2 regions of the Paenibacillus sp. FSL H8-0168 genome follow, and region 2 is predicted to be linked to the other one. Evidence: riboswitches for the same ligand, from Rfam matches in the RefSeq annotation. Region 2 holds a riboswitch; the other holds the start of a gene.
The links. A riboswitch is a leader RNA that binds a small molecule or an ion and turns the genes downstream of it on or off. The one in region 2 is predicted to bind cobalamin.
Positions count from the first base shown of each region.

Region 1: linked by a shared signal. The riboswitch ahead of MHI21_RS07040 (cobalamin-binding protein) and the one ahead of cobJ (precorrin-3B C(17)-methyltransferase) in region 2 are both predicted to bind cobalamin.

Region 1 is NZ_CP151948.1:1,520,904-1,536,111, reverse strand. Features, by position in the region: gene MHI21_RS07080 (PTS transporter subunit EIIC) at 1-1,214, opposite strand, end outside; gene MHI21_RS07075 (methyl-accepting chemotaxis protein) at 1,714-3,414, shown strand; gene MHI21_RS07070 (cobyric acid synthase) at 3,634-5,253, opposite strand; gene cobS (adenosylcobinamide-GDP ribazoletransferase) at 5,292-6,161, opposite strand; gene cobU (bifunctional adenosylcobinamide kinase/adenosylcobinamide-phosphate guanylyltransferase) at 6,158-6,718, opposite strand; gene cobT (nicotinate-nucleotide--dimethylbenzimidazole phosphoribosyltransferase) at 6,715-7,785, opposite strand; gene MHI21_RS07050 (ABC transporter ATP-binding protein) at 7,829-8,662, opposite strand; gene MHI21_RS07045 (iron ABC transporter permease) at 8,659-9,705, opposite strand; gene MHI21_RS07040 (cobalamin-binding protein) at 9,702-10,709, opposite strand; cobalamin riboswitch at 10,917-11,111, opposite strand; gene MHI21_RS07035 (histidine phosphatase family protein) at 11,234-11,992, opposite strand; gene cbiB (adenosylcobinamide-phosphate synthase CbiB) at 12,037-13,008, opposite strand; gene cobD (threonine-phosphate decarboxylase CobD) at 12,998-14,101, opposite strand; gene MHI21_RS07020 (lipoate--protein ligase) at 14,261-15,208, shown strand, end outside.
Region 2 is NZ_CP151948.1:5,378,974-5,394,181, forward strand. Features, by position in the region: gene cbiE (precorrin-6y C5,15-methyltransferase (decarboxylating) subunit CbiE) at 1-246, opposite strand, end outside; gene MHI21_RS23800 (cobalt-precorrin-5B (C(1))-methyltransferase) at 239-1,384, opposite strand; gene MHI21_RS23805 (precorrin-8X methylmutase) at 1,459-2,103, opposite strand; gene cobK (precorrin-6A reductase) at 2,483-3,262, opposite strand; gene MHI21_RS23815 (sirohydrochlorin chelatase) at 3,259-4,320, opposite strand; gene cobJ (precorrin-3B C(17)-methyltransferase) at 4,413-6,209, opposite strand; cobalamin riboswitch at 6,518-6,705, opposite strand; gene MHI21_RS23825 (TIGR00730 family Rossman fold protein) at 6,762-7,316, opposite strand; gene MHI21_RS23830 (uroporphyrinogen-III synthase) at 7,645-8,496, opposite strand; gene MHI21_RS23835 (endospore germination permease) at 8,598-9,752, opposite strand; gene MHI21_RS23840 (hypothetical protein) at 9,796-10,020, opposite strand; gene MHI21_RS23845 (Ger(x)C family spore germination protein) at 10,013-11,230, opposite strand; gene MHI21_RS23850 (spore germination protein) at 11,230-12,855, opposite strand; gene MHI21_RS23855 (hypothetical protein) at 13,035-13,373, opposite strand; gene MHI21_RS23860 (pirin family protein) at 13,389-14,102, opposite strand; gene MHI21_RS23865 (LysR family transcriptional regulator) at 14,172-15,029, opposite strand.

The DNA.
Region 1 (15,208 bases), 1.9 Mb from region 2:
GAGTTCGGAGAAGGAGAATCATTCATGTCAGATGTGGACACTACTTGCGAATGCTCATCTTTTTCATCCACAAAGCCCATAAAATACGTAATTACGCCAGCCGTAACAAACGAAATCAGCATACCCACAATACCGTACACAAGCGTGGGTTCAGAAAATAAAGGTAAGCTGAGCAACCCAGCTGAGGCACCAATAGCAGTAAGCTCGGTTTCAAACAGACACATACAAGCCCCACCAACGGCTCCACCGATCATAACTGCTATTAACGGTTTTTTGAAACGGATATTGACACCATACATAGCCGGTTCAATGATTCCCAGCATGGCCAACAAACCTGTGGACGCAGCCAGCGTTTTGACTTTGGCATTTTTGGATTTAACACATACGCCAAATGTTGCGCCAGCCTGAGCGAAAGCCGCTGCAACGACCACGGGAAAAAGGTGATCATAACCCAATGTTGTAAGCGAGCTGATCATAATCGGTAGCATTATATATTGCATACCTGCAATAATAAGCAAAGACATCGTGCCTCCGAGCAACAACCCTGTAAATACTTCTGCATTGTCAAACAACCAGCCTAGTCCATCGGATACATGTTGGCCGAGATAACTCCACAGTGGCCCGAAAGCGAACACCATTAAAGGTATAGTGATCATCAGTGTCAAAGTCGGGACAACCATTAATTTAAGTGAATAAGGGATATACCTGTCTAACCATTTTTCGACATACGATGCTATCCAGACGACAACAAGTATGAGTACTATAGATGAAGCAGCTTGTGGGTCTATAACTGGTAGACCGGCAAAACGCACCTCCTCACCAGACTGGAGTAAACTTGTTAATTGGGGATGGAATACGGATGCTGCGATGGCTGCCGCAACAAACACATTGCTGCGCAGCCTTCTTGCCGCACTTGCCGCAACAAAAATAGGTAAAAAATAAAATATCCCATCGCTGATAGCCATTAAAATAGTATATACCTGCGGATCAGACAACAATAAACCTAAGGACATGAAAATAGATATTAATACCTTGATCATTCCCGCTCCAATCATTGCCGGCAAGATCGGAGTGAATACGCCTGATACATAATCTAATAGACGACTTATCGGATTTCTCCCTGTGGCAGCTCTGTAACTTCCGGAAGTCTGCTCCTGTGTATCTTCTCCTCTGACCTGCGAAATCACTTCTTTGGAAGGTAAATCCCGATTCATAACAACCTTTTCCCCTTTTATATGTATATTGAAGACCACTTTCGAACTTACCAAACCAAGCTTAGAAGAATATTGTAATAAAAGCGGTATTCCTTATGCTACTTATATTACTTCTTTTTTACAATAGTTTTAAAGAAGGAGTAATCTATTCGTTTTTATGCACCTGATAATTTACATCAAACTTACATCTAAACACCTAAGACCATAGTTATATATTTTTTGTTTGTTTTTGGGCAAATATGACTATTCAACCGTCTGTTAATTATGTAAAATAGGTCTAACCTACTTTTTAGTAAATCATGGATTACTTCCCTTTCACATTCTTGTCCCTTGAATTCAGCTGAAATATACATAGAATCCGAACATTTTCAGTCTTTTCTTCAAGCAAGGAAAGGAACACAAGTAGATCATGGCGTGTCAAGTATCTATTGGACAAGCGGCCTACTTCAAGCAGGGAATTCGTCTGATTTTATTACCATCATGTGAGAGGAGATTTTTCATGAAGAGTTTTAATCGTTCCATTGGCGCGAAATTACGAATTATGTTTTTGCTGATTCAGCTCTTTGCGTCCCTTTTGTTCAGCATCAGTTTCTATGCAATATCCATGAGTATCATTAATAACAGTGTCATGCCTCAGGTAGACCAATTGCTAGAAACTGGAGCTAAAAATGTGTATCAGGATCTCAATATTTCCTTAGCTGTTCAGGCTGGGCAAGGAAGCGGTTCTGATTCCGGCTCCGCTATACAGATGGAATCCTATCTTCAGGACAAGGTCGATACCCTCAAATTAGAATCGGCATATATCGCGGTAGTGAAGGATGATAAAGCCGAAGTCGTCGCACGGAATGTAAAATCAGTATACAAGGTCAAGGATGCACTCATTCCTGTTGAGGATATTAAAAAAGCAAAACAAGGCGAGATGAATATCAGTGAAATTTACAGCGATTCATACGGAGTACACAAAACCGCCTTCTTTGCTATATCAGGTAGTAATCTAGTTCTGGGTGTGAACGAAGACGTCGGATTTGTACAGGAAAAATCCCAACAAATTCTATGGATTTGCATAGGTATTACAGTGGCAACGCTCCTGCTGGGCGGCATTATTTCTACCCTCGTGATACGTAAAGTTGTAGAACCCATTGCTGAATTGGTTCGTCATAGCGAAAAAATTGCTCAAGGTGATCTTTCACAAGAAGCGAAGGTTCATGGAGTCAATGAAATTGCCCAACTTGCCCGCAGCTTCCAATCCATGTCTCATAACTTGAAAGAAATGATCGGCCATGTGCTTTCTACATCCGGTGCGGTTGTTGCAGGATCGGACGAGCTACTTCGTCGGACTGAGGCTATGAGTGTAAAAGTGCAGGACTCTACAGTTGCCGCAGAGGAAGTAGCAAAGGGCAGTACCAGCATAGCTACAGCTGCTGCTGAAAATGCACAGGCTATGGAGGAAATCGCTCAAGGTGTTCAGCACATCGCCTCCTCTGCCAATGATGTATCCGATCAAATCAGTGAAGCAACGAAAGAAACGGTTAACGGTAATACGCTCGCTCAAAAAGCTGTAGCTCAAATGTCACAGGTAGGACATGCTGCCGATGAATCGCTTCGATACATCCATAGTATGAATGAGCGCTCAGAAGCCATTGGCAGTATCGTTTCGGCTATTTTCGATATTACGAAGCAAATTCAAATGTTGTCCCTGAATGCCTCCATTGAAGCTGCCCGAGCGGGCGAACATGGACGGGGCTTTGCCGTAGTAGCCGGAGAAGTACGTAAGCTTGCCGAGCAATCTAAAGAAGCCACACAAGAAATTTCCGACTATTTGGTTACCATTCAAGAAGTATCGCAACAATCTGTGGACTCTGTGACCCAGGTGAGCCGTGAAATTCATTCGGGAACGGAAATGGTTCAACAAGCGAGTTCAGCCTTTAACCAGCTAAGTGAGCTTATGCAAAAGATCAATGCTACGATTCAAACGGTCTCTGCAGCAACGGAGCAGGTATCCGCCAGCTCGGAGGAAGTATCTGCTTCCGTGGAAGAGACAGCTCTCATCGCAGCCAATGCACAGCATATGATTCAAGAAATCGGTTTAAATGCCGATGAGCAACTGAATGAAATGGAAAGCCACAGCGAGGTTGTTCGCCAATTAAGCAAACAAGCAACCGAACTGCAAAAGGCTGTCCAAAAATTTAAAATTACGTAAGCCGATACAATAGAGGATTTTGCAAAAATCCCATAAGCGACTTCCAATGGACAAGATGTAGATCGAAATGGTTTAGTTCGTCTATATCTTGCACTTCAGAGCGACTGGAATCGAATTTTGCAAAATCCTGAATAAAAAGAGGTATCTCACAGTCTTAATAATGGCTGTAGAGATACCTCTTTATTTTTTAAAAGCGATTTTAATAATCATCCATGAAGTTTATGAATTCATTCCCATAATACGATAAATTTGCTCCATATCTAAATGAGCCCGTACCACTTCTGCGACACGGTCAAACTCTCGTTCCTTGGCTTCACGTACAGTAAAAGTGCTTTCTAAAGGTGCCAAGCCCTTGGTTTGTCGCAATCCATCCAGCCAGCACCGGCGAAAAAGGTCATTATCAAACACACCATGTAAATAGGTTCCCCATACTTTACCATCTGTTGTACCCCAGCCTTCCTCAAAAGCTGTTCCTTCGCCACGCCGGATATAGAATAACCTTTTCATTTCGCTTAGGTTTAAAGTTCTATCTGTAGGTGCGTATGGTTCCGTAACATACTCCGTAACGCCCATATGTATTTCATAACCTTCAATGCTTGGCTTGGAGGCAGAACCTGAATCAGTCGCAGTGCTAAGCAAAAGCGGGCAATGATTAGACAGGGTTCCCTGTACGCGTACGGTTTGCTTTTCCTTTAAAAAGGTCGTGGATAGAGCAAGCCAACCTAACCCTTCTGCCTGCTGCGGCAACCCAGATTCGACGGCTTCGGGATCAAAAAGTGCGGTACCCAGCATCTGATAACCTCCACAAATGCCAACTAGCTGTGTGCATCCGGTATTCATAGCCTGCCGAATGTCTTTCTCCAGACCTCTCTCACGCAATTCCAGCAGGTCTCCAATGGTGTCTTTGGTCCCTGGTAAGATAATGGCGTCCGGTACGCCCAACTGTCCGGCTTCTGTGACATAACGAACACTCACATCCGGCTCTGCGGCCAGAGCATCCGTATCTGTAAAATTGGAAATCCGCGGATATCGTATCACCGCAATATCCAGTTCTTTATCCTTTGCAGATTGCTTGGGCTTCTTATCCAATACTACCGAATCCTCTGCTTCAATGCGTATGTCTGGCAGATAGGGCAATACACCGAGTACAGGAATGCCTGTCCGTTCTTCCAGCCAGTCTAATCCTGGTTGAAGCAGAGACAGATCACCTCTGAATTTATTAATGATAAATCCGCGGATACGCTGTACTTCATGGGGTTCCAGTAATTCGATAGTTCCTACGAGAGAGGCAAAAACACCGCCCCGGTCGATATCTGAAATAAGCAACACTGGAGCATCCGCCCAACCTGCCAGATTCATATTTACGATATCGCGGTCCTTCAAATTAATCTCTGCCGGGCTGCCTGCCCCTTCCATAAGGACAATATCATAGGTATCACGCAACCGATTCAGAGCATCCATGACGGTCTGTTTGGCTTTTGGCAAAAAATCCTTCCGGTAATCGGAGGCGCTCATATAGGCATAAGGTACACCGTGTACAACAATTTGTGAGTGCATATCTTTGACCGGCTTAATCAGAATCGGATTCATGTCAGTCGTGGCCTCAATACCGCAGGCCTCAGCCTGCACCCCCTGAGCTCGTCCAATTTCCTTGCCGTCCTCGGTAACATAAGAGTTTAACGCCATATTTTGCGACTTAAACGGTGCGGGACGATATCCGTCCTGCGTAAAAATACGGCAAAGCGCAGTCGTCACGACGCTTTTGCCCACATCCGACGCTGTTCCTTGAAGCATTAATACGGCTGACGGGTTCGTGCAGGACGGTTCGAAAGTTGACAATTGCCTCTTCCCCTTTAACGAATTCATTTCAAATCTGGTCACAACCCGTACAAAATGACAATAAACAACAATAAAACAGTCTCCAGCAATTCGTTTAAAGTTCCGTATATATCTCCTGTAAGTCCACCCAAGCGGCGGTTAATACGGTTTGCCGTGAAGGTTCCAACACCGTAAGCCAAGACCGGAAGCAACACAAAACCTAGCGAGATTGGAAGGCTCTCAGAATATGAAAGGAACGTCTGTAAGTAGGATCCTGCCAACGACAGATTCCCAGTCCCCCTTGTTGCTGTAGCCAAACCTGCCAGAAGATATTGTCCTACGGCAGCACTCAGGGTCACTAATACTGCCCAGAATACGGCCAACCCTACGCGGCCACCACTCATATCAGCAAAACGCGCAGCCAGCCCATCATCATTACGAGCTTTAGGCCAGCGCTTCATTGCATGTACCATAAACCAGCGGCTCCAAACCATCGGAAGCAGCAGCAAGCCAGACACATTCCGTTCAACCAGCACCGTATACAGCAAAGAAGCCTTGAGCATGAGTAGCAGCACACAAGCAATAACGCCCATAGCCCCTACACGGCTATCTTTCATAATCTCCAGCATCCGCTCACGAGATCGGTAGCTGAACAAGGCATCGGCCGCATCCATCCACCCGTCCAAATGCAATCCGCCCGTCAACCAAACCCAGACAACAAGCGTAAGAATCGCACACGGCAACGGCGGCAATACCATAGAAGTAAGCGCCGCAAAGCCCCAGACAATGATGCCAATAACCACTCCCACCAGCGGATAATAACTTGCACTGCATTTAAGCAAATCCGGGGAAAAATCTATTTCCGCCTTCACCGGAAGACGCGTTAAAAATTGAAAAGCCGCAGCAACAGCCTGACGTTCGCGGCTCATAGCTTATATTCCAACTGTTTGAGTTCTACGGGAATGCCCGCCGTCACCAAAAATACTTCATCACAAAGACGGGCAATCCGCTGATTCATAACCCCACTCAAATCCCGATACAGCCGACCCAGCGGATATTCGGGCACAATACCGTCACCAACCTCGTTGGTTACGATGACAAGCTGCCCTGGATACTGCTCCACAGCTGCCGCCAGTGCGTCCATGGCAGCTCTGGACGCAGCTTCGCCGTCCTCGCCTGCGGCCAGCAGCACATTCGACAGCCACAGGGTCAGGCAGTCGACTAGCAACATAGGCGCGGGCTGCGACGCTTGATCGCCACCAAGCCGCTGCAGCAGCTCCGGCAGCGCCTGCGCTTCCTCCAGCGTCTGCCAGTCGTATCCGGCAGACTCGCGCTGGACCCGATGAAGGGCGATGCGCTCCTTCATCTCCATGTCATAGGCTTGCGCCGTTGCAATGTAGCAGGCGCGCGAAGCGCGCGACATGCATAATCGCTCGGCAAAGTCGCTTTTTCCGCTGCGTGCCCCGCCGGTCACGAGCGCTTTCATCGCTGCGCGGCTCCCTGACCGTCCGATACGCCTGCATCGGCAAAGGTCGCCATTTCGCGCATGATGCGGCACGCCGCATCAATCAGGTGCAAGCTAAGCGCACCGCCTGTGCCCTCCCCGAGCCGCATGTCCAAATAAAGCATGGGCTCCAGCTTGAGCTGGCGAAGCACCGCCGCGTGCCCGCGCTCGTCCGAGGCGTGCGAAGCGAGCATGTACGCAGCGCTAGCAGGCGCAAGTGCACGCGCTGCGAGGGCGGCTGCGCCTGAAATAAAGCCGTCCAACACGACTGGACAGCGATGTGCGGCTGCGCCGAGGATGACTCCTGCCAAGGCGGCAATCTCCAGACCGCCGACCTTAGTGAGCACGTCGAGCGCATCATTTGCATCTGGCTGGTTCACCTCCAATGCGCGGCAGACAACCGATATTTTACGGGTAAGCCCAGCCATATCTACACCCGTTCCCCGGCCTACGATAACTTCCGGCTCTAGCCCGGTAAGAGCACATACGACCGCAGCGCTGGCTGTCGTATTCCCGATGCCCAGTTCTCCGGTAACGAATAGCCGTGTGCCACCTTTGACCGCTTCTGCTACGGCTTCAGCTCCGGCCAAAACCGCCTGTTCCGCTTCCGTACGCAGCATTGCTGGCCCTTTAGCTATATTTGAAGTACCCATGCGTACCTTACGGTCCACCAGATTCGCGTGAGCGACATCCGCATTCACGCCAACATCTACCACCTTGACATCTGCGCCAGCATGGCGTGCCAGCACATTAATTGCCGCGCCACCTGACAGCATGTTATACAGCATTTGCTGTGTAACCTCAGCCGGAAAGGCACTGACTCCCTCTTCACACACCCCGTGATCCGCAGCCATGACCATAACCGTTTTACGATCAAATTCAGGCTTGTCCACTCCTGTAATTCCTGCTAGCTTGATGGCCACACTTTCCAACTTCCCAAGACTTCCCGGTGGCTTTGTTAATTGGTCCAAATGGGCTAAAGCTGCCGAGGCCGCCACCCCATCCGGCTGGGCAATGCTATCGATCAGCTGACGCAGCTTGTTGTTCATACCTTCCACTCCCTGCTCTTTTTAAGTGTGTTTCATCGTTTATTTAATCTGCTGTATCCGAAGCACTTCTGCGCAGCAAGAGCTGCGGCACACCGCTATCAGGATGCGGAAGCATCACAGGCTCAACACCGTATACTCGTCGAATCCGATCCTCGGTTAATAACTTCGATGAAGCTCCCAATCCTTCAACCATTCCATCCTTGAGTACAAGCAAATCTTCGCAAAATTGGGCTGTCAAGTTAAGATCATGCAAGACCGCAATGATCGTCACACCCGTTTCTTGGCGCCAATCTGCCAGCAGTTCCATAAATTCAAGCTGATAGCGCAAGTCCAGATAGGTCGTAGGCTCGTCCAGCAGCAATATTCGTGGCTCCTGCACCATTACTTTTGCCAAAGCTACACGCTGTCGCTGTCCCCCACTCAAGCGGTCCAATGCTCTGTCCGCCAACGTGGTAAGACCCAATCGCTCCAGCACGCGATCCGTGATCGCCTCCACATCAACACCCTTTTCCCTACCTAGCCAGTCCTGATGAGGAAAACGTCCCATTTCTACGACTTCCCTGACGGTGTATCCCACTGGAGGAAGCCCTTCCTGTTGGAGTACGGCTATGAGTCGGGAAAGCTCTTTTCTGCTGTAGCTACCGACCTTTTTGCCATAGATATGAACGTTTCCTGAAGTTGGCTGATCTACACCCGAAAGCAGATGCAGCAAGGTCGATTTTCCACTGCCGTTCGGACCAATAATCCCCCACCAAGTTCCTTCGTCGACGCTCCAGCTTATATTCTTTAACGCATGGAACTCTCCATAGGCACGTGTCAGACCCGCTACCTCTAATGCCCGATCACGCACCTTCTGTGATTCACTTTGTTCTGTCACAGCAGTTCCCCCCTGCGCAGCTTCTTGTTCCGGTACAGGAGATATGCGAAGAATGGTGCCCCAACAAAGGCCGTCATCACTCCCAGGGGAATTTCCGTGGGGGCTAACAACGTGCGAGCCGCCGTATCTGCCCAAGCCATAAAAATAGCTCCACCGAGCGCAGATAATGGAACAATCATCCGGTAATCAGGGCCTGTCATCAGACGAATGATATGCGGTACAACAAGTCCCACAAAGCCAATCACTCCACATACCGAGACAGCGGCAGCTGTCAGCAGCGTGGAAATGATCAAAACAGATAGCTTCGTCGCATCTACATGAACTCCCATGTGAGCCGCCTGACGTTCACCCAAAGCCAAAATATTCAGCACACGTGCCCGGTTCCATAGAAATACCAGTCCTATGACCACATAAGGTAAAAGGATTCCTGTATATGACCAACCGCGCAGACTAAGACTTCCCATCGTCCAGTACAATATTTCATTGACCGTCTCCTTCGACATGGCTGTCAGAAAGGAAACAACTGCTCCTAGAAAGGATTGCATCACCACACCCGACAAAATGAGACTTTGTGTCGGAATTTTTCCACCTTCCCGTGCCAACGTTAGCACCATCCACAGCGTCAGCATTCCGGTCGTAAATGCCACTAGCGGCAGCGTCCATATGCCAACAAATGAAAATTGAAGGCCCCAATAGATCAGTACTGCCGCTCCTACCGAAGCCCCCGAGGATACCCCCAGTGTATACGGATCAGCCAAAGGATTACGCAGCACACCCTGAAATCCGGCTCCCGCTAGCGCCAGCGCTGCTCCTACCAACATTCCCAGTAACACTCGTGGCAATCTGACCTTCAAAATAATCTGCTCTGAGGATGTATTCCAATCCGGTGTAAACGTATCGCCTAACCACGGAAGGTGGTTAACCAGAATGCCCGTGATCTGGCTGACCGGAAGCTTGGCCGAGCCGATGCCAAGACAGAGCAGCAGCGTCAGCAACAGCAGGACAAGACCTGTCCCTCCAAAGCCGATCAGTTTACGGTTCATTTGAAAATTTCAGGATACACGCCCTTGGCCACTTCCTTGAGACCTTCCGTTACGCGTGGACCCGGACGACTGATCAAATTATCATCCACGGCAAACACCCGGTTGTGGCGAACAGCCGATATTTGATCCCATCCACTGCGAGCTTTAATGATTTCGCCGAGCGTCTGGCCAGTTTTGTCGTCCTTGACACTTTTGCTGTACAAAATCACGTCAGGGTTCGCAGCAATAATATTTTCTTCACTAATTTGGTACCACCCCTTTTGCGTGGCACCTACATTTTCGCCGCCCGCCAACGTAATCAGCTCGTCCATAAACTCGCCTTTACCAACTGTCCAGCCTGGTGAAAACTCGACGTATACCCGCAGCTTCTGCCCTTTACCGATATTTTTAACTCCTTCTTTCACTTCCGCTACATCTGCTCTCATCTTGTCAGTCACCGCTCTCGCTTCTTTCTGATGATCGGTGATTTTCCCATACAATTCGATGTTAGCTATGACATCTTCAACTGTCTTCGGTTCCGTTTTAAAAATCATAATTCCCATGTCGCGCAGCTTGGTCGTAGCCTGTTCACTAAGTGATATCCCTGCAAAAACGACTCCCGGGTTAGCAGCAATGATCGCCTCTTCGTTCGGTTTCATAATACCGCCTACTTTAGGCTTTTTCGTAGCTGCTTCCGGGTAATCAGAGTAGTCGGAGACGCCAACTATTTCCTTATCCAGCCCGATGGCGAACAGCGCCTCGGTTTCTGCCGGGGAGACGGAAACGATTTTATCCGGCGCTTTTTTGAATGTAAATTCCTGTCCTGTTGCATCCTTAACTGTGAGTGGGTAAACTGTTTTGCCCGGAGGCTCTTGTGCGGTTACGGTCTTTCCTGGCTGCTGTGAAGAAGTCTGATTCTCTTTATTTTCAGCATTTTTTCCATTAGCGCCACATGCACTCAGCACAACTGCCAAAATCAGAACCAATAGACCTGTTGTCCAAACCTTTATTTTTTTTCCTGCCATGATTTGCACCCCTTCATAAAAAAATCGTTAAGAGCGTTACTTGATCATCATCAGATATCTTCTAAATCCAGCCTTCTTTTCCTATCTAAAAAACCCCGCATCCTTATATCAGGACACAGGGGTCACGTTAGCGCAGATCGTGCGCAGGCGGCAGCTTCTTTCCGCACGGACAGTCACTGCGAACACGTCATCCTTTCCTCGAAGGATTATGGTGACAGGCGGACGGGCAGGTATCCTGACTTATGGTAAGATGCATGTCCTGAAATCCCTTCATATGCTTAGTAGCACATAAAGCAGGACTAACGGGCATGTTTCCATTTACAGTGGCGGGACCGCGCCGGACTTACACCGACTTCCCTTTTAACAGCGCAGGCAAGGGAAACCATAGTTTCATCACACTGCGCCGACCTCGTCTGCTGGATATTTGATGTAGTGGTAGTCAAGCCGTTCTTTTACTTGATGATTATAGGTTAAAATGAGGCGGCTTACAACCCAAACAGCCTCTTTATCCGCTGGTGTCTAACCTAATGAGAGAGCATTTCCGCTATGTAATTGTGCGGTCCTGCCAGCCTCAATTGAATCCTAAATGCTTCTCCCGGCTTCGGATTCAGACTCCAAAAATCATGACCCGGTATCAGCATGCAAGCTAACTGACGAATTACGCCACCATGCGTAACGACCAAAACAGAGGGCGGCCCAGCAGCCAAATCCATGGGTTGAACTTCCATAGCAACACGCCATTCATACAGAGAGTCAAGAAATTTCCGCAAACGATTCACAAAATCTGTCCAAGACTCTCCTCCAGGAGGGGTTATCCGTTGTGGCTCATCAATCCAAGCGCGATACAACGACACATCCTTGAGCATGTCATACGTTTTTCCATCCCACTCGCCAAAATGAAGCTCTCGCAGACGTGGTTCCATCGTAGGAGACATAATAGATAGGGAACCTCCAGACGTCAATTCTGATTCCGGCACAATGATCTGCAAGGTCTGGCGACATCGCATTAAATCGCTGCAATAGATTCGAGCAAAGAACTGCCCCTGCAATTCTTCTTGCAAAGGCTTTAATTCCTGTTCTGCTCCCGGTAGCAAACCTAAGTCGGAGTGTCCCAGATATCGACGTTCCTTATTCCATAAGGTTGTGCCGTGACGAACTAACACGAGTTCCATGTCCCAATGCAGATCTTCTTTAGCATAATCCGGCACCTTATCCTCCTGTGAGTTCGGATTTTGTGCGTATTCTACTGTCCTTTTTACTGCTATATCTTGTTTTAAGATCATGTCACTTCCTGCTCGATCATTATTCAGTGTGTCACTCCTCACCCTCACCGCACCCATCCCAAGGCAAAACAACCTGCAGCTCCTAACAAACACAATCCTACAAACATACTGGACACGGCGAACATCAGCTGAATTGTATGCCGTATATCTTTCGATTCTAGCGGTCGTATCCAATCGCCCATGTATGCACGAAAGGAGCGCACGCCATGATACACATTATAGCCTCCAAGACGAATCCCCAGTGCACCAGCAACAGCTGATTCCGGGAAGCCACTGTTCGGGCTTGGGTGCAGACGAGCGTCTCGCTTGACTGTGCGCCAGCTTCTTGCAGCATCTCGCTTGTACATCCACGCCGCTACGACAAGCATTGCCGCTGTCAGGCGTGCTGGAATGTAGTTAGCCACATCATCTAGACGCGCTGAAGCCCAGCCTAAATGCAGATACTTTTCATTTTTGTAGCCAACCATGGAATCGAGCGTATTCACAGCACGATAAGCCAGCGCCAAGGGTGCTCCCCCGATCAGGGCATAAAAAAGCGGGGAAATAATCGCGTCCACGATATTTTCAGCGACCGTTTCAACCGTACCGCGTACAATCTCAGGTTCATCAAGCTGTTGCGTATCCCGCCCGACAATCATGCCTAGCTCCCGCCGTGCCGCAGCCAGGTCATCCGCCTGCAACGCTCGGTATACTGCCATTCCTGCATCCTTTAGTCCTTTGGAAGCAATCGTGGTCGCAATCAGCACCATTTCTACGCCGACAGACAACCACGGACGAATCCAGGCAAGCAAGTACAACAGCGCCCAGGCGAGCGCAAAGGAGCCTCCCGCCACAATGAGTGGAAGCAGTATGCCCGCACGTTTCAGCCCCCGGTCACTTCGGACCTGGCGGCGAATCAATTTTTCCAATGCCGAAATGGCATGTCCCATACCGATGACTGGATGCGGCAACCACCTCGGATCACCGATCAGCCTGTCCAAAAGGTAGGCTGCCAGGATAATCAAGCTAACTGTCACGCCGCTGCTCCTCCTCCAGCACTTCACCCAATACAGACAACAGCCTGTCGTTGGCTTCTGCATCCTTGACCGCAATCCGAAAATGGCTCGTTGTCAGTCCCGGATACATAGCACAGCTACGTATAAGAATTCCGCGTTGTCCAAGCGCCTGCTGAATAGCCGATGCGCTCCACGTACCCGGCGCCCTTGCCAGCACGTAATTGGCTTCACCGGGAACGACACCGCAGCCCCATTCCGCCAAGGCGGTCAATAGGCGGTTGCGCTCCTCAGCAATCAGCTCCTGTGTTTGGCGCTCATATGCTTGCCCACTTCTCAAACACGCCTCCCCAGCCAGCAATGCCAATCCATTCACACTCCAGGTCACCTGTTTGGCCGTCATTCGCCGGATATAGTCCGGATGAGCAATCGCATAGCCCAATCGTAGGCCAGGAATGGCATAAAATTTGGTCATTGACCGGATTAAAATCACATGAGGATAGCGATCCAGCACAGGCAGCAGTGAGATTCGCCGTTCCAGCGGAATAAAATCAATGAATGCTTCATCCACCACCAGCACGGTACCCGTTGTGCCAGCCGCCTCTGCCAGCTCGCACAGCTCCTGCTCACTATATTGCACGCCATTTGGATTATTCGGCTGTCCGAGGAACAAAACATCTACCTGCTCCATGAGCTGAAGGATGTCCTCCACGTCCGCCTTCCATTGAAGCGAGGCCTTCCCATACACCCGGTTGACCTCGGCTCCGAATTTGCCAGCCAGCTCGGCATATTCCGAAAAACACGGCTCCACTGTACCCACACGCTTAGGAGCTAGTCCCAATAGTAGGAGCGCCATGCTTTCAGCCGCTCCGTTTCCGATACTTAGCGACTCCGGTGGAACATGCAGTCGCCGTGCGAGCATATTTTTAAAATTCCGATGCCCAGGGTCTGGATAGCGAATCACAGTGTCAAATGAGTGTTGCAGCGCCTCAAGCACCTCTGGCGGTGGACCAAGCGGATTAATATTTGCACTAAAATCTACAAAATCCGCAGCAGCTCCGCCAAAAGTCGCGGCAGCTGTCTCCCTGTCTCCGCCATGACCGTAAACCTCTATCATTGCCTCTCATCCTTTCCGCCCGTTTCCAATCATTTAGCTCCATTATGAGGCTGCTTTTTGCGTCCCGTCAATGCAAATGAGCTTTTGTACATGGCTCACTTGGGTTACAATAGAAGGAGGCACACATAAATTACACAGTTTATATACGGAGGAATGGACATGCTGTTCATCGACAACCAGGGGATACACGATCCAGCCATTAATCTTGCTATTGAGGAATACGCGCTCAAGCATCTACCGCTGGACGATAGCTATTTGCTGTTTTACATTAATCAGCCTTCTATTATTATAGGCAAGCATCAAAACACTATTGAAGAAATCAACGCCGAGTTTGTTAGGGACAACAATATTCAAGTCGTTCGTCGCCTGTCCGGCGGTGGGGCTGTATATCATGATCTCGGTAATTTAAATTTCAGCTTTATTACCAAGGATAACGGGGAGTCCTTTCATAATTTCCTCAAATTTACGCAACCTGTGATTGATGCCCTGCGCCAAATGGGAGTAGAAGCTGAAATGACAGGCCGCAACGATCTACAGGTCGGAGAACGTAAAATTTCAGGAAACGCCCAATTTGCCACACGCGGACGTATGTTTAGCCACGGTACATTGATGTTCAACCTGAACTTGGATAATGTGGCTGCATCGCTGCATGCCAATCCCGAAAAATTCAAATCCAAAAGCACTAAATCCGTCCGCAGTCGCGTGGCTAACATCAGCGAACTGATGGACCGTGAGATGACCATAGAGCAATTTCGCGAGGAACTGCTGCGTTTCATATTCGGATCAGAATTGGATCAAGTACCTCAATATAAGCTCAACGATACCGATTGGGCCAAAATCCATGAAATATCCAAAGAACGCTACCAATCGTGGGATTGGAACTACGGTCTATCCCCCGAGAGCAATATCAAGCACACACGTAAATTTCCAGTCGGTATTATTGATATCCGCATGGATCTTAAGGAAGGCTACATCCGTGATATTAAAATCTATGGGGATTTCTTTGGTGTGGGTGACGTTGCTGATATTGAAAATATCCTGCGCGGCAAGCGTTATGATGAAGGTGAGGTGCGTCAAGCCTTATCCTCTCTCGATTTGAAGCACTAT
Region 2 (15,208 bases):
AAAAAGCGGATCGCCTGACGCAAGCACGACAATATCCTTGTCCTTGCGCAACCGTCCCAATTCTTCTACCACGGCAGATAAGCCGCTCTTTAATGTTCGTTTTTCCCCTGCGAATGCCTTGAAAAAGGCTAGCTGGCGTTCTCCACCAACCAGCAGGTCGGCACTCTCAATGTGCTCCAGCGTCTCCTGCGACAGACCTGCCGCTCCATTTTCACCGATACCAATGACACGAATCACTCTACTCACCGACTCTCGCCCTCCCCAGCACGTTCCCTTTCATCGTTACCAGTACCATTTCCACGACAATTCCACCACCTGCATGGTCCAGACAATGCTGACATCCATAGGTACACAACTTTTCAAAAAAGCTCAGCGCATTCGCTTCGGTCATCATATCTGCCACCTGCGTAGCTGTATTCGCCTCTGCCACTGCCGCTGCAAGCGACTCATCCACACCTGCTTCACGCGCGACCTCAGCCAAAAAGCCAAAGTCCACCGGAGCACTCTTGGAGTGAACCATCATGACACCTTGAGCTACCTTCGACAGCTTGCCAGGCATACCGACGAGAATAATCTTTTTCATTCCCAGCCGTTTCCCATGCTTAATGGCAAAGCCGACAAAATCCCCCATCTGAATAAAGGCCTCTTCCGTCAGCTGATCGTACATTTGCATGGCATATTTTTCACTGCTGCCGCCTGTGGTCAGGACTATTTCCTGGCAGTTCATCGCTTGCGCAACCGATATGGCCTGCACGACACTGGCTTTATAAGCTGACGTGGAAAACGGAACGACCACACCACGCGTGCCTAGTATGGAAATACCGCCAAGAATGCCAAGTCGTCCGTTCAACGTTTTCTTGGCGATTTCTTCGCCGTCCGGTACGCTGATGACGACACGGACACCTTTGGCCGATCCGTGCTCTTCAAGCACGCCTGTCACAGCCTCCGTAATCATCCGTCGCGGCACCGGATTAATCGCTGCTTCCCCGACAGGCACAGGCAGACCGGGCTTCGTTACCCGCCCCACGCCGATGCCACCGTCCAGCTCAATGCCCGGCTCCTCGCGCCAGCTAACAGAGGCGATTATTTTCGCCTGATGCGTGGCGTCTGGGTCATCGCCACCGTCCTTGATCGTCGTGCAGGAAGCTTCGTCCGCGTCCAACACAGGCTCGATCAGCTCAAACGCATGATCGAATCCCGCGGGCAGCGATATCACTGCTTCCTTCGGTGGAATGCCCGTGATGAGCAGTTGTACCGCTCCTTTGGCCACTGCAGCCGCACAAGCTCCCGTCGTAAAGCCTGACCGCATTGGCTTGTCCGGCGTGGGAGCTTCACCGCTTTTCATCCGTTTGGGCCTGTTGGCGGACGCCGCTTCCTTTTCCATGCCAATTCCTCCTTAACCTCTTCTGCTGATCATGTTCTAATTCATTTCATGATACAGCAAACGGACAACCGCATCTAGCGGACAGCCATTAAGGAGATCGCATTCAATGCTGCTACGACAATTGTACTGCCGCCCTTGCGTCCAATATTCGTAATGAACGGAATATCCAGCTTGCGCAGCTCGTCCTTGGATTCTGCTGCCGATACGAAACCGACGGGCATGCCAATCACCAGTCCGGGTTTAGCCGCTCCTTCTTTTACCAGACGGATCAACTCCAGCAACGCTGTCGGCGCATTACCAATGGCATAGATACCACCTTCGCCCGCCTGAATCGCTTTGCGCATCGAAATAATGGCGCGTGTCGTATTCAGTCTTTTCGCTTCTTCCATGACATCAGGGTCAGATATGTACACATGCACATCCCCGCCAAATTGACGGATACGATCCTTGCTCAGCCCCGCTTGAATCATCTGCACATCCGCCACTACCTGCTGTCCTGCACGAATAGCTGCAATCCCGGCTTCAATCGCCCTTGGATGAAACACCATGCTGCGGCCCAGCTCAAAATCAGCAGATGCATGAATGACACGCTGTACAACGGGATATTGCTCTGCTGTAAAAGGATGCTCTCCCAATTCTTCTGTGATCATCTCGAAGCTTTTGCCTTCAATTTCCTGCGGCTGCACCGTTAGCGGTTTGAATTCTGTTTTAAAATCCATCGTATCGACCACTCCCTTATGGAAAATTAGAAAATTAAATTAGCTTAGAACATTAAAGTTAACTATTGTTCCACTACGCAGTCGGATGGTGCTTCCCATCGCCACCGCCCCCGGATTCCTTGAATAAAACCTATGATCAGCGTAGAAATCCGGGGACAAAAGCGACCACTACGCTTGTACAGCACCATTCCGACTACTCCGTTTTATGTTCATTTTTCAAGTTCGTCTTATATAGGGAAAATGACATTCATGTTAAGGAGTTACAAACACCTCTACACAAAAACTACACATTTTAAGATGACTATATTTTAAATACACGCCAGAAATCGTTCTAAATTCATCGGATTGACTGGACCGACCAGCTTCATAGGCTTATGTCTTAAAGCACAGACTCCTCTTTGTCTTTACGCAGAGCGTCAATCACTCCGTCGAAATGATCAAATACTGTGCCAAATTCCACTTCCGGCCTGGAAATCAAAAGTACGTGAATCCCCAGCTCCAATGCAGATTGAACCTTTTCATCCACTGCTCCCGTGCGTCCGCTTTCCTTGGTGACCATCACGGTCGTGCCATAGTGCTTGTACAATGCTTCGTTCATCTCGCGGGAAAAGGGTCCCTGCATGGCAATAATATTCTTTTGCTCCATGCCCAGTTCGCCGCATTTCTCCATATTGTCCAAGCGCGGCAGCATGCGTATAACCAGACGAATCTCCGGGTCTCCGAGTAAATGCTTGGTGAACGTGCCGAGCGTTTTACTGCCTGTCGTAAGCATTACAGAGCCTTTGAGTTGCTTCGCTTCTAATGCGGCCTCTTCATAGGAAGACACGATGTGGAGCAATGGATGATTGTCATACACCAGTCCCGCCCGCTCGTAGCGAATATAAGGAACTCCAGATTCGCGAGCGGCTGTCATTGCATTCGCATGTGCTTCTTCTGCAAAAGGATGACTGGCATCAACAACCGCCTGTATTCCCTGCTCCCGAATCATTGCACTCATTTCATCGGCTGTCATTCGGCCTGTACGTACGTCTAGTCCCGCTTCGGACAAGCTGGCTGCCGCGCTTTCGGTTACGACCGAGGTCAATACGTTGAAGCCATTGTCACGGATTTGCAGCGCCAATTCCCGAGCATCGCTCGTTCCACATAGCATGAATATCATGAGCCCTTCACCTGCCCGCTTCCATTCACTACAGATGGCGTATGTGAATGCTCGTGATGGTGATCATGGTCATCATAGCTGTGAGCATGGACATGCTCATGAGTGTGATCGTGGCTGTGTGTATGGTGATCATGATGATCGTGCTCATGTGCATGATGATGGTGATGATGCTCATGATCGTGATGGTGGTCATGGTCATGGTCGTGGTGATGATGGTGGTGCTCCTGCGCCTCCAGACGGAACTGGCAGTTATCACAATTGGCCGTAACCTTGCCGAACAAGCCTTCCTTAGCTCGCTCCAGCACCAGTTCAATCAGTTGAGGATGGAAACCAAAATATCCTCCCATTTCCACTTGTAATGTAGGGTGAGCCTCGGCAAATTCCTGGGTCATTTCTCCGATGCGCTTAATCAGCACACCCGTGAACAGAAAATAGGGAAGCACGATAATCTTTTTGGCCCCCAGTCGTACACAACGCTCCAATCCATCGGGAAAAGAAGGCTGCGTCACACCGATAAAGCTGCTCTCTACCCACGTATAAGAAAGCTGTTCCCACAGCATACGGGTGATTTTGAAAAAGTCACTGTTCGCATCTGGATCGCTACTTCCGCGTCCTAACACAAGTACCGCCGTTTCTTCGTCGGATACCTCGGCAAATGCCTCTACAGCGCTATTCATTCCCGCTGGAACTGCAACCGGACGGGCCTCTTTCAAGCGGCTTTGCAGAATGCTTACGATTTTCTCGTGAACGCCAATCGGGCGTCCATATACAAATTCCACCTGCGGATATTTTGCTTTTGCCCGATCAATAGCCATCGGAATATCAATTTTGGCATGTACCGCTGCGAACAAGATAATCGGAATGAGAACGACACGCGTCGCACCTTTCTCCACACATGTTTGCATCCCATCAGCAATGCTGGGACGTGCCAACTCCAAGAAACAGGTTTCCACGCACATATCCGGTACCCGGTCTGCCACTGCCTGTGCAAATTCCAGCAGTTCCTGATTCCCCTCCGGGTCCCGACTTCCATGTCCAACTAACAATATTGCATCCACTGCTGTTTTTTCCTCCTCTTTAATAGGGATAGCCTGCATGACGCCCTATTTTATATATATGCTTGTATCCAGTTCATCAGGCCTTCAGTCCATTAATCACCACAAACCGCATTCACTTCTACCGTTGCTGGTGCATCTTCATGCCGGAAACCCGCAACGACGCCTACACGTTTAAAAAATTTATGAAAACGCTCGTTCGGATGCCCTTTTTCCTTATATTCAGCGATGACGTTCTCCACGATGTCAGTAATTTGATCACCCGGAATCCCTTCCGCTACGGGCTGAGCGGCATGAGCATTGCGACCGAATTTTTTGCCACCAAGGAAGAGGTCGTATCCTCCCTTGCGATAGACGATGCCGATATCCTCCAGCACCGCTCCATAGCAGGCCATACCGCATCCGTTCAATGCAATGCTCGTTTCCTTGGGTGCCTGTAATCCGCCAAGTACAACCTGTAAATGCTCAGCCACAGGCACAGCGTCATCCTTCTCCATATTGCAGAAGTCGCACGCCTTCACCTTAAACACATCGCCAATCGGCATGACAATGAATCGTTCATCCCGCAGCCGTCCGACCAGTTCTTCGGGGTCTGCACACGGTACGCGCAGCACGATCTGATGATCTGGCGTGTATTCCAGCTCGCCGTCATCACCCGCTACCTCGGCGAGCAGCGCCATCTGGCGAGCGGTGAACTTCTTGTTTCCCACACCCGGGGAAACGCCCACCTCAAATAGCGCAGGCTTGCCAAAGCCGCCTGTCGCCATCCCGGACGCGGCCCCCGCTCCGGCCACCGCTGACGTTCTGGCGGTGCTCTCGGTAGCAGGCGCTTGCCCGCTCCAGCGAGCGTTGGCTTCGCCAGGCAGCTTGCCGCCGACAGCGAGGCGGCTTAGTGCCTCTGCCGCCAGCGATGCCGGGGCTGCGCCGGTTTGCACAGCGGCCGTTGCCTGCACGGCAGCCATCGCTTGCGGGCGTGCCTGCGTCGCAACCGCAGCGCCGCTCGCGGAGGGTCCAGCGGGCGTAGTCGGGGCTGCACCTGCCTGCGGTGTATCCTCTTGCGCGCCCAGCGACCACGGCTCTGCTTCCGTACGGAGACGCTGATGCGGCTTGAGCGCTTGCTCGGTCGCATCTAATGTGTATTTGCGCTGATATCCGCGCGGAGTCACGATCAAGCCGTCATACACCGTCGTCGAGGAATTGCCGATGATTACAGTCGTCAGCATCCCAATATCATGGTTCAGCATATCTTCCAGCGTCGTTACAATAACTTGCTGACGTTCACGATAAGCACTTTTCACCAACCCGACTGGAGTTTGCGGATCGCGGTAACGCAGCAAAATGGACTGCGTCTCCACAATCTGGCGGGTACGCCGACCACTGCGCGGGTTGTATAATGCAATCACAAAATCGGCCGAAGCCGCTGCTTCTACACGCTTCACAATCGTTTCCCAGGGGGTCAGATGATCACTCAGACTGATCGTGCAAGCATCATGCATAACTGGCGCCCCCAACAGTGAAGCACAGGACTGAATAGCCGAGATCCCTGGCACGACTTCTACCTCAACCCCGTCCTCGCGTCGCCAGCCTTTTTGCATCAGCACTTCGTACACCAGCCCTGCCATACCATAGACTCCCGCATCTCCACTGGAAATGACAGCTACCTTCTTGCCCATCTCTGCTTGGCGAACCGCCTCCTGCGCACGGCTCACTTCCTCTGTCATTCCTGTGCGTACAATCTCCTGTCCGTTCAACAACGGACGGATCAAATCAACGTAGGTATTGTAGCCGATAATGACCTCACTTTCGGCCAGCGCATCCAGCGCCCGTTTTGTGATATGTTCCATATCTCCTGGTCCAAATCCAATCACCAGCAATTTTCCTAATGGGCTCATCGTGCTCCTCCTATTCATCCTTTTCAGGGCAGCTATGCTATCTATTTCAATGATTTATGCACATCGTGTAACTCAAAAAAACCCCATCCTGCCCGGATGGGGTTTCTATGTACGCATCTCTCATCAGACGAACAAACAGCGTAAGAAGACATATTTGTCTTCCTCCAACCTGCCGTTGTTTTCCACCTGTCTGTTTACGCTTAAACGCTGCTGCACGTTCATATCCACGCAAACCTCTAACCAACATGGAAAAAGCAACGTGTGCCTGATTTCCTGATTTCGTACACCCATCCTCTCCGCGAAGGTTAACGGTGCATACAGATCAAGGTAGGTCTCCTGGCTTGGCATCAACAGATTCTTTTGTCTTCCCCGTTTTTCACGAGTGACCATTTAAAAAAATCCTCTTCCTTACAGTGGCGGGACCGCTCGGGATTTGCACCCGATTCCCTGTTACCCTTTGCTCAACCGCAAAGGCACCTTGTCTGTCCGCTATTTGATTATGGGTCTTATCATAACCTTGCCTCAATCAGTTGTGCAAGCACGAAAAACGCTTTATTTCAAGTTCTCTGCTTTATTTTTTAACATATGTAGCAATTCGTCCGGGTCCGCAGAGATACTTAATAACGCTGGATGCTCAGCCCCGGTAAACCCTTCTTGCACGCTATGACGTACCATTTCTACTAACGGGTCAAAATATCCATTCACATTCAGCAGCCCAATCGGCTTGCGATGAATGCCGATTTGCGCCCAGCACAATACCTCGAACAGCTCCTCAAAGGTTCCCAAGCCACCCGGAAGGGCAATAAACGCATCGGCCATCTCGCTCATTGCCGCTTTACGCTCATGCATGCTTGCTACCTCAATAAATTCGGTAACTCCCCGATGAATGATCTCTGCATCAAATAATAGGGTGGGCATAATGCCAGTGACCTGACCGTCACCCGCCAGCATTCCATCCGCCACCTCTCCCATCAGCCCCCTGCTAGATCCACCATAGATCAGACGGATATGATGGCGAGCCATGGCTTCCCCCAGCTTGCCTGCAGCCTCAACATATACCGATGAATGTCCAGGTCTGGACCCGGCAAATACGCAAATAGAATTCATTAACGTCTCAGCTCCTGTCCTAAGTCAGCATTTAGCATAATTCGATCCCCAACGCTCATAAGTACAATATATAGACGAACTAGAGCGCTTCGATCTATATATTGCTTATTTGAAAACGCTCTTGGGATTTATGCAAAATGCTCAAGTATCATGCATCGAAACTTATTCATTATATTAGATAAATATTTTCGCTATAACAAAAATCTTTGTCGATGCATGTCCAACAAAAAAAGATAAAGACCTCGTAGGCCCTTATCTTTATTTTACTCTGTATCCCAAAATATAAGTTCATTTTTTAGCATACTGCATTTATAATTTCTATCTCATTTCAATGACCATTCACGATCTTCAGACCACAGCCATGCACCGAATCGTTATGTTCAAAATATTTGCCCAGCTCCACCATCATCGCGCCCATGCGCTCTTCGGTTGGAAACACGACTCGATCAATCCCTTCTTCCACAATGGACTGTGCAGTCACCTTCCCTACTGATACAGCAATCACATCCTCACGAAAAGCTTCCAGTAACTCCTCGATTCGATTTTGCTCTCTGGCATATTGGGCCAAAAATCGGATTTGCGGACCACTTGTAAACGTAACAGCATCAACATTACGATGGATAACATCCTCCAGTAACGCCTGCAATTTTGCTTCCTCAGGTGGGATATGCTTATAAGGAAGTACCTGGCGGGTCACTGCCCCCTGCTCATCCAGCCACTTTACCAACCGTGGAGCTGGATCGCCATGCAGTTGCAACAGTACTTCCTTCCCCTTCAGATCGTATGGGGCAAAAGCTCCTGTCAATCCGATCAAACTTCCGTCCTCGTCTCGTACTGCTGGCGTAAAGCCACGCTTTTTGAGTCCATTGACCGTCTTGTAGCCCCGCGCTGCAATGTTGGAAGATTGCAGCAACTCCATGATCTGCTCGGCTACGCCCATATCCTCTGCCATATCGAACAGGGCATCCAGCCCCATACCTGTCGTGAAGATGTACCAGTCCGGAGGGTGCTTCACCCACGATACAACAGCGTTGCGCAGCTCGATATCATCCAAAAAAACGGTGCCCTGGGCCGGGCGCTGTACTGGCTCACCCCCCATCTTCACAACTAGCAGCGCCATTTCTTCTGCTTTACGGGGACCAGCAAGAGCGACTCTCTTACCTGCCATGCGTTGTGCCATTCTGTTGCCTCCCTTGTAGAAGTCGTATTTCTTTCTACCAAGTATACAATCAGAGGGGTAAAAGACAAATAAGAATTACTTTTCCGATAAATACAGTAATCTTATAAGTGGTCGTGTCCTGTTCTGCCTCCATGCTGGCTTTCTTTCTGACTACTGCTATCCCGCTCTCCGTTAGATGCCTTATCATCTCCGCCTTTCCCTTTAGATTTGGGTCGGAGCAACATCCATAGCAACAAGGGCATGATAACAAAAAAAATGATCATCACCGCGGTCCACTCCCGGCTGAAATCATAAATTTGCACAATGTTGGAGAACAGCATAAACGAACAGACGTAACCCAACAAACCTACGGGCCAAACCATCAGACTTCCCCATGCATGGGCAAACATACGCTTTACTGCCAAACTGGTAACGTACAGGTCAACCCCAATCTTCGTAAGAAAGGTCGGTACGGTCAGTGCGGCCACGAACAAGTCGAACCGATCCAGAAAGTCCGTTAGCTGCAATTGACGCACTAGTTCATAGGATGGATAAAATAGCCGGGACAAGATAGGAACACCAATAACCAACTCCGACAGCAACATCAGCATGGTCAGAAATGCGGTTCCGAGCAAATGCCCATACCACGCACTACGCCCATTATAGCTCTTCCCAGAAATCACAAAGGGAACCATCATGATATCGGCCATATATCCCAGCATGCGCCAGCTGCCCTTGATCACTCCATCTACTTCCGGATGTAAATAGGGTCTCAGTACCGAAAAATCCATATTACGCCCGAAAAAAAGCGGCATGGTCAGCAGCGTCAGAATCAACAAAGGTACAAAAATCTCGGTCATATTCACGATGGTGCTTATTCCGCCTTTGGCCATAAACGCCAGAGTCAAAAGCAAAATAAGAGATACGACAACAATCGGAGTCAGCGGCAAAAGTACAACCTCCACCAAATCCGTGATAACTCTCAAATCCCGTGCAAAAATGATCAGAAATAAAATAAGGTAGACTGCAAGCAGCATACGTCCTAGCACAGGGTGAAAGCTCACCATGGCCTGCATCAGGTCCTGATCAGGAAAACGCCGCTTGAGTCTCAACATGGCCCAAATCGGCAAGCATAGCACGATAGCTGCAATTACACAGGTCCAGTAGGCATGTTGATTCGCGTAATCTGCTGCCTGCGCCGGAGCATGTATAAGGGTAATAGCGACCTCCATCAATACACCAAGCAGCACGATTTGTCTGGTTGTGAACTGTCTCATGCAGGTACATCCTCCTTTTGCCCGCAGGCATCCATTACACGATTTACAACGTAGGGGGGAGCCACATGTCAATAAAACGGGCCAGCCATGTAGCCACATAAACAGTGCTCTTCGTTGATGTTCCGTAAATCCAGATACCAATGCTAATAACATACAATACACGTGAGATCCAGCGATTGACGGCAGGCGCATCCCTAATACTTTTGCGGTCAATCAGATACATGAAGAGCATAGCCAGCAATAAAGGTAATAGAAATACTTTATTCATTCTGGATTTGCTCCTTTTTGACCCCGAATGGTTTGGTGACTGCACCGATATTTTCAATATGCACGACCGGATCTATAGTGACCTCCACCTTGGGATACAGTTGATCCCATTGAGGTTTAATCCGTTCCCATTCATCCGGATGACTCGTAATAATAGCCCGGCCCAAACCAAGTACGTCTGAGTGATATTTTTGCTGGATCACCTTGACACCCTCTCCCAGCTCCCTCTTAATTTCCTCGGCTGTCTGCTGTTCCAGCCACTTCAAATTTTCCTCGTTGGAAATATCGAAATCCGTCTCATTTTCCTTCACATTCCCGTTACAGTTCATATGAACGGTCATGCGAATATCGTTCCCACGAATATATGGCTTGATATGGACATTATTTTCGATGAGGTGTACAGATATGTAGCCTCTACCTTTGGGAGGGTGGATAAATATTTCTGTCTCCTTGGCTTGCTCCATACCCAAAAGCAGAAACCGACTGAGGTGGTTATCTATAATCCCTGTTAACCTGTCTTTGCGAAACACAGCCAGTCCATCGACCTGAATATTCGTCTTCTTGTCTTTAAGGTTAGAAGGCCCATTCTTCACCAGAGACATCACCGGCACCACCGGGTCAATGCCATCCAGCAGGACGGAATTTATCAGCAGCTTAATAGAACGAGGTTTTTTCATATAGGAATAGTTGAGCTCACGCACCATTTCTGCCGGATATTGCTCAATCGGGGCATCTGCCTGAAGCACTTCCATCGCTGATCCCTTCGTAATAACAACCAGGGAAGACAGTCGGTTCTGCGGAACACGTGCCAGTACATCCATCATTTTACTAATCCCTTCTCGTGCCAGCGCCTCGCCGAACAGCAGCACCCGCCGGTGGGAGTAATTCAGTGTTCGCGAAACTCCGCGCTGTTCCTCAGTGCTTGCTCCGCGAAAGCTTGGACCTGTTTTGGACTCCAGGTAGTAGGACTTCGTACCGCTTGTACCTCCCCCTCCTCCTGTGCTGCCCGAAGATCCAAGTTGTCCGGGCAAAGCGATTTGCATCGTTACCCGATATTGATCGCCTTCTTTATCCAGACCCGTACCCATCACAAAGGCCACATCGTTCACTTCACGGCGATCCCAGCATCCTCCCAAAAGAACAGAACAAAGCAGCAGACAACAGAGCACAGCCGCTTTACGTATTTGTTGTGCATCGGATTTGTGCTTCATCACCATCCCTCCTCGGTTGTAGGCGATCCATTCATCTTTTCCTTCGCTCGTTTGTTGTTGTCTTTACCAATCCAGGAAGGACGTTTAGTCATTTTCCACCAAGGCGCACGAACGACGATATCCTTTTGATCCATATGTTTGTATGGGCTATATCCGCTCATATAAGGAACACCAAACGATGTTAGCTTGGTTAGATGCGTAGCAATCAGCGTTGTCGCAATAATGATCCCAAACAATCCGAATAATCCCGCCATCAGCATAATTGGAAATCGTAGCAGACGAACCGTGATGGCAAAGTTAAAACGCGGGATGGTAAACGACGCAATACCTGTGAGCGACACAATAATGACCATCGGGGCCGATACAATCCCTGCTTGTACAGAGGCCTGACCGATGACGAGCGCTCCAAGGATACTGACAGCCTGACCGACCGTTTTGGGGAGACGAATCCCCGCTTCTCGTAACGCTTCAAAGGAAATTTCCATCATTAGTGCTTCCACCAAAGCGGGGAAAGGGATAGACTCACGTGCTGCCGCAATACTCAAAATAAGCGTCGTCGGCAGCATATCATGATGATAGGTCGTCACCGCTACATATAATGCAGGCAGAAAGAGAGCCAATATGAGAAAAAGAAAACGAATCCAGCGCACCATATTACTGATAAAAAAACGCTCATAATAGTCTTCGCTCGCTTGCATCATCTGCCACATCGTGACTGGCCCAATCAGGGCAAAGGGCGTTCCGTCTACAAAAATAGCAAAACGTCCTTCCAATAATTGCGCCGTGACGGTATCCGGGCGTTCGGTGTATTCCATTTGCGGAAACGGCGAAAACGGGTGATCCTCAATCAGTTCCTCAATATATCCAGTCTCCAGAACACCATCAATTTTAATATCGCTGAGCCTTTTTTTGACATCCTCCACCAGCTTCGGATCTATGATCCCTTCAATATAAGTAAGGACGACGCTCGTTTGAGTTTCTGTTCCGATGGTCATGCTGTACATCTTGAGCTTGGAGGTTTTCAGTTTGAAACGTAACAGTGCCGTATTGACGCGAAGTGTCTCTGTGAATCCTTCACGCGGTCCACGAATAACCGATTCGGTCTGCGGTTCCTCCACTCCACGGCGGACACCCCCCTTGGCGCTAAAAATATACGCACGAGGCGTGCCATCTACGAACAAGGCGGCATTGCCGTCCAGTATCGCTGCCGATACCATCTTCCATTCGTCCATCGTTTTGGTTTGGGACATGGAGATACGAGTTTCATCCAGCGGCTCCAATTTGCCGTTCACTTCAGGGTCCTTGAGCATCATACCCAGAATGACAGGCCGCAGGATATGATCCTGCAAATCCTCCGATTTTACCGTACCTTCAAAATAAGCCAACAACCCTTTGCGTTCAGGGGAAATCATGAGCTCTCGATAGACGATATCAGAGCAATCCTTGAAAATATCACGCAAAGCAATCAAATTGTCTTCCACACTGCTACGTAGCGGCTGTTCCAGCCACGAAGACTCAGGCAGTCCTTTAGGCACATTGGAATTTCGTGTCTTGCGGTCTGCGGCTGGAATCGCTCTCCGGCTCCACGGTGGCTTCGGCAACTTGGGAAAGCGCCCTTTCTTCATCGTTATTCCCCCTTTACGAATGAGCCGAACAGATAATATGACATATAGGATGTACCAGCCTGCAAAGGATTATGTATCCAATGAACTCAACATGTTGAACGGATAACAAAAAGACCCTGCAATGATGCAGAGCCTTCGAAAATCCATCATATATCTGAAAATTTATGATAAAGGAATGATTAATCTCCCCAATACTCCTCGGGATGGTATTCAATCTCAGAACCAGCTTTGAACGTAAGCTTATCTGTCTGATCATGATATTCCACACTTTCCGGGGTGACGTAATACCAATGCTTCACCACGGGTCCGTCGTCTACCGGGGTTACAAAACGAAATACGTTCAACTCCCCGCTATAACGCACAATCGCCTCCGCCGTCTCACGCGGCAACTCTTGAAGCGTAAAGCGAAACACACCGTCCACCGATTCAAAATGACAATCGAAACTCTGCTTGCGGCTGTCAGCAAAGCTACGTCCCGTGACGGCATGCTTGATCAGCCATGTTTCCTGCTGCGCCATTGTGCGCACCTCCTTTTAGGGCAAATCAATCAACATATAAAAAACAGAATCTTCTGCTTTCAGTGAGAGCTTCGGCTCCTGCTCAATACGAGCGGAATCGCGTCCTTGCAGAATATGTTCACCGTTCACACGCAGCGAGCCTTCGATGACGAATAGGAACACGCGCCGACCCTCGGCCTGTGTGAATTCTACTTGCTCTCCAGGCTGAAGCTTGCTTAAATAAATCGTTAAATCCTGGTTGATTGCAGCTATTTCACCCTCTGTGCCTGGTACACGCTTTCCGGCAACGACAGGCAGAAGCTGACCTTGAAGACGCTCAGGATTGAATGCTGTAGCCTCATATGACGGTTTCAGTCCTCTCGTATGCGGGCTAAACCACAATTGCAGCAGACTGACATCCTCCGTTTGTGAAGCGTTGTGCTCCGTATGAATGATGCCGTGGCCCGCTGACATTCGCTGAATGCCTCCAAAACCGGTCACCGCTACATGTCCACGGTTGTCTTCATGACGCAGTTCCCCATACAGCACAATCGAAACAATCTCCATATCACTGTGCGGATGCGCCCCAAATCCCCGTCCCGGTGCGATGACATCGTCATTACAGACACGCATAGGACCAAACGCTGTATTGTTCTCATCCTGATACTCCGCGAATGAAAAGCTGTGACTCCCCCGCAGCCAGCCCTTATCGAAGCTGAATCGGGAAGCCGCTGGATATATTGTAAACATAATAGCCCTCCTTCAGGAAGAAAAATGAGATCAAATCCCTCTCATTGTAACCGAGCCCAAGCGATAATGCTACGCCTCTGTCTGAGTAATAATCTCATCTATAAAAGACTGCAAAGTACTGGTAACAAAGGCTTCCTTACGCCGGATAAACACCGTTGTTACTTCATTGTACGGCTCAGGCATCGCATGACCGCATACAAGGCCTTGAGCCACCAGCCCGCTAATCGACGATTCGGGAAAAACAGTCATTCCAATACCGGCCGCCACACTGCCGATAATTGTCTCAAATGTCCCAAACTCCATAATCTGCTTAGGAATAATCCCCTCCATCTTGAGCCAGGTTTCCAGCCGTCCCCGGTAGCCGCAGCCTTTTTTATACAGCAGGAGTGGACGGGTTGTAAGATCCTCGACAGAAAAGTCATCTCCTTGGGATACGAGGACCAGTTTTTCCTGAAACACATCAAACTGTTCAATCAGCGGATGCTTGACCGGCCCGGTCACAAAAGCTCCATCCAGCCGCATTTCTGCAACCTCCTGCACCAGAGACTCTGTAACCCCGGCCTTGAGGGACAACTCGACATTCGGGTACTTGCTATAGTAAGCATGTAAAATGGCCGGGAGGGCAATGACAGTCTCCACAATGCCAATCTCCAGCACCCCCGAAGGTGTAGAGGTATTCTGAAACGCATGTTTCATTTCCTCAAATTGCGATAAAATGCTTTTCGTATATTGCAGCAGACGCTTGCCCTCGGCATTGAGGATCATGCCCCGCTTATGTCTATTAAATAAAGGCGTTTGCAGTTCCTTTTCGAGCAGCTTGATTCTGGCCGTTACATTGGACTGGACATAGCTAAGCTCGGCTGCAGCCTTGCTGACACTGCCATGCGCAGCCACCGTCTGGAAAATGTTTAAATCGTTCAGATCCACTACTGCTCCCCCTTATTGTGAAGGACAAGGGGCCATTAAAATTGACGCGCCTTGTCACTTATTATCATTTTAAATGATCATAATGTTTATTTTCAATCATTTTACCAACAGCTTCCTATCCTTTATGATGTGTCCATAAGAAATGTCCGCTGAGACCGGCAAGGAGGAGCTTTTGTACA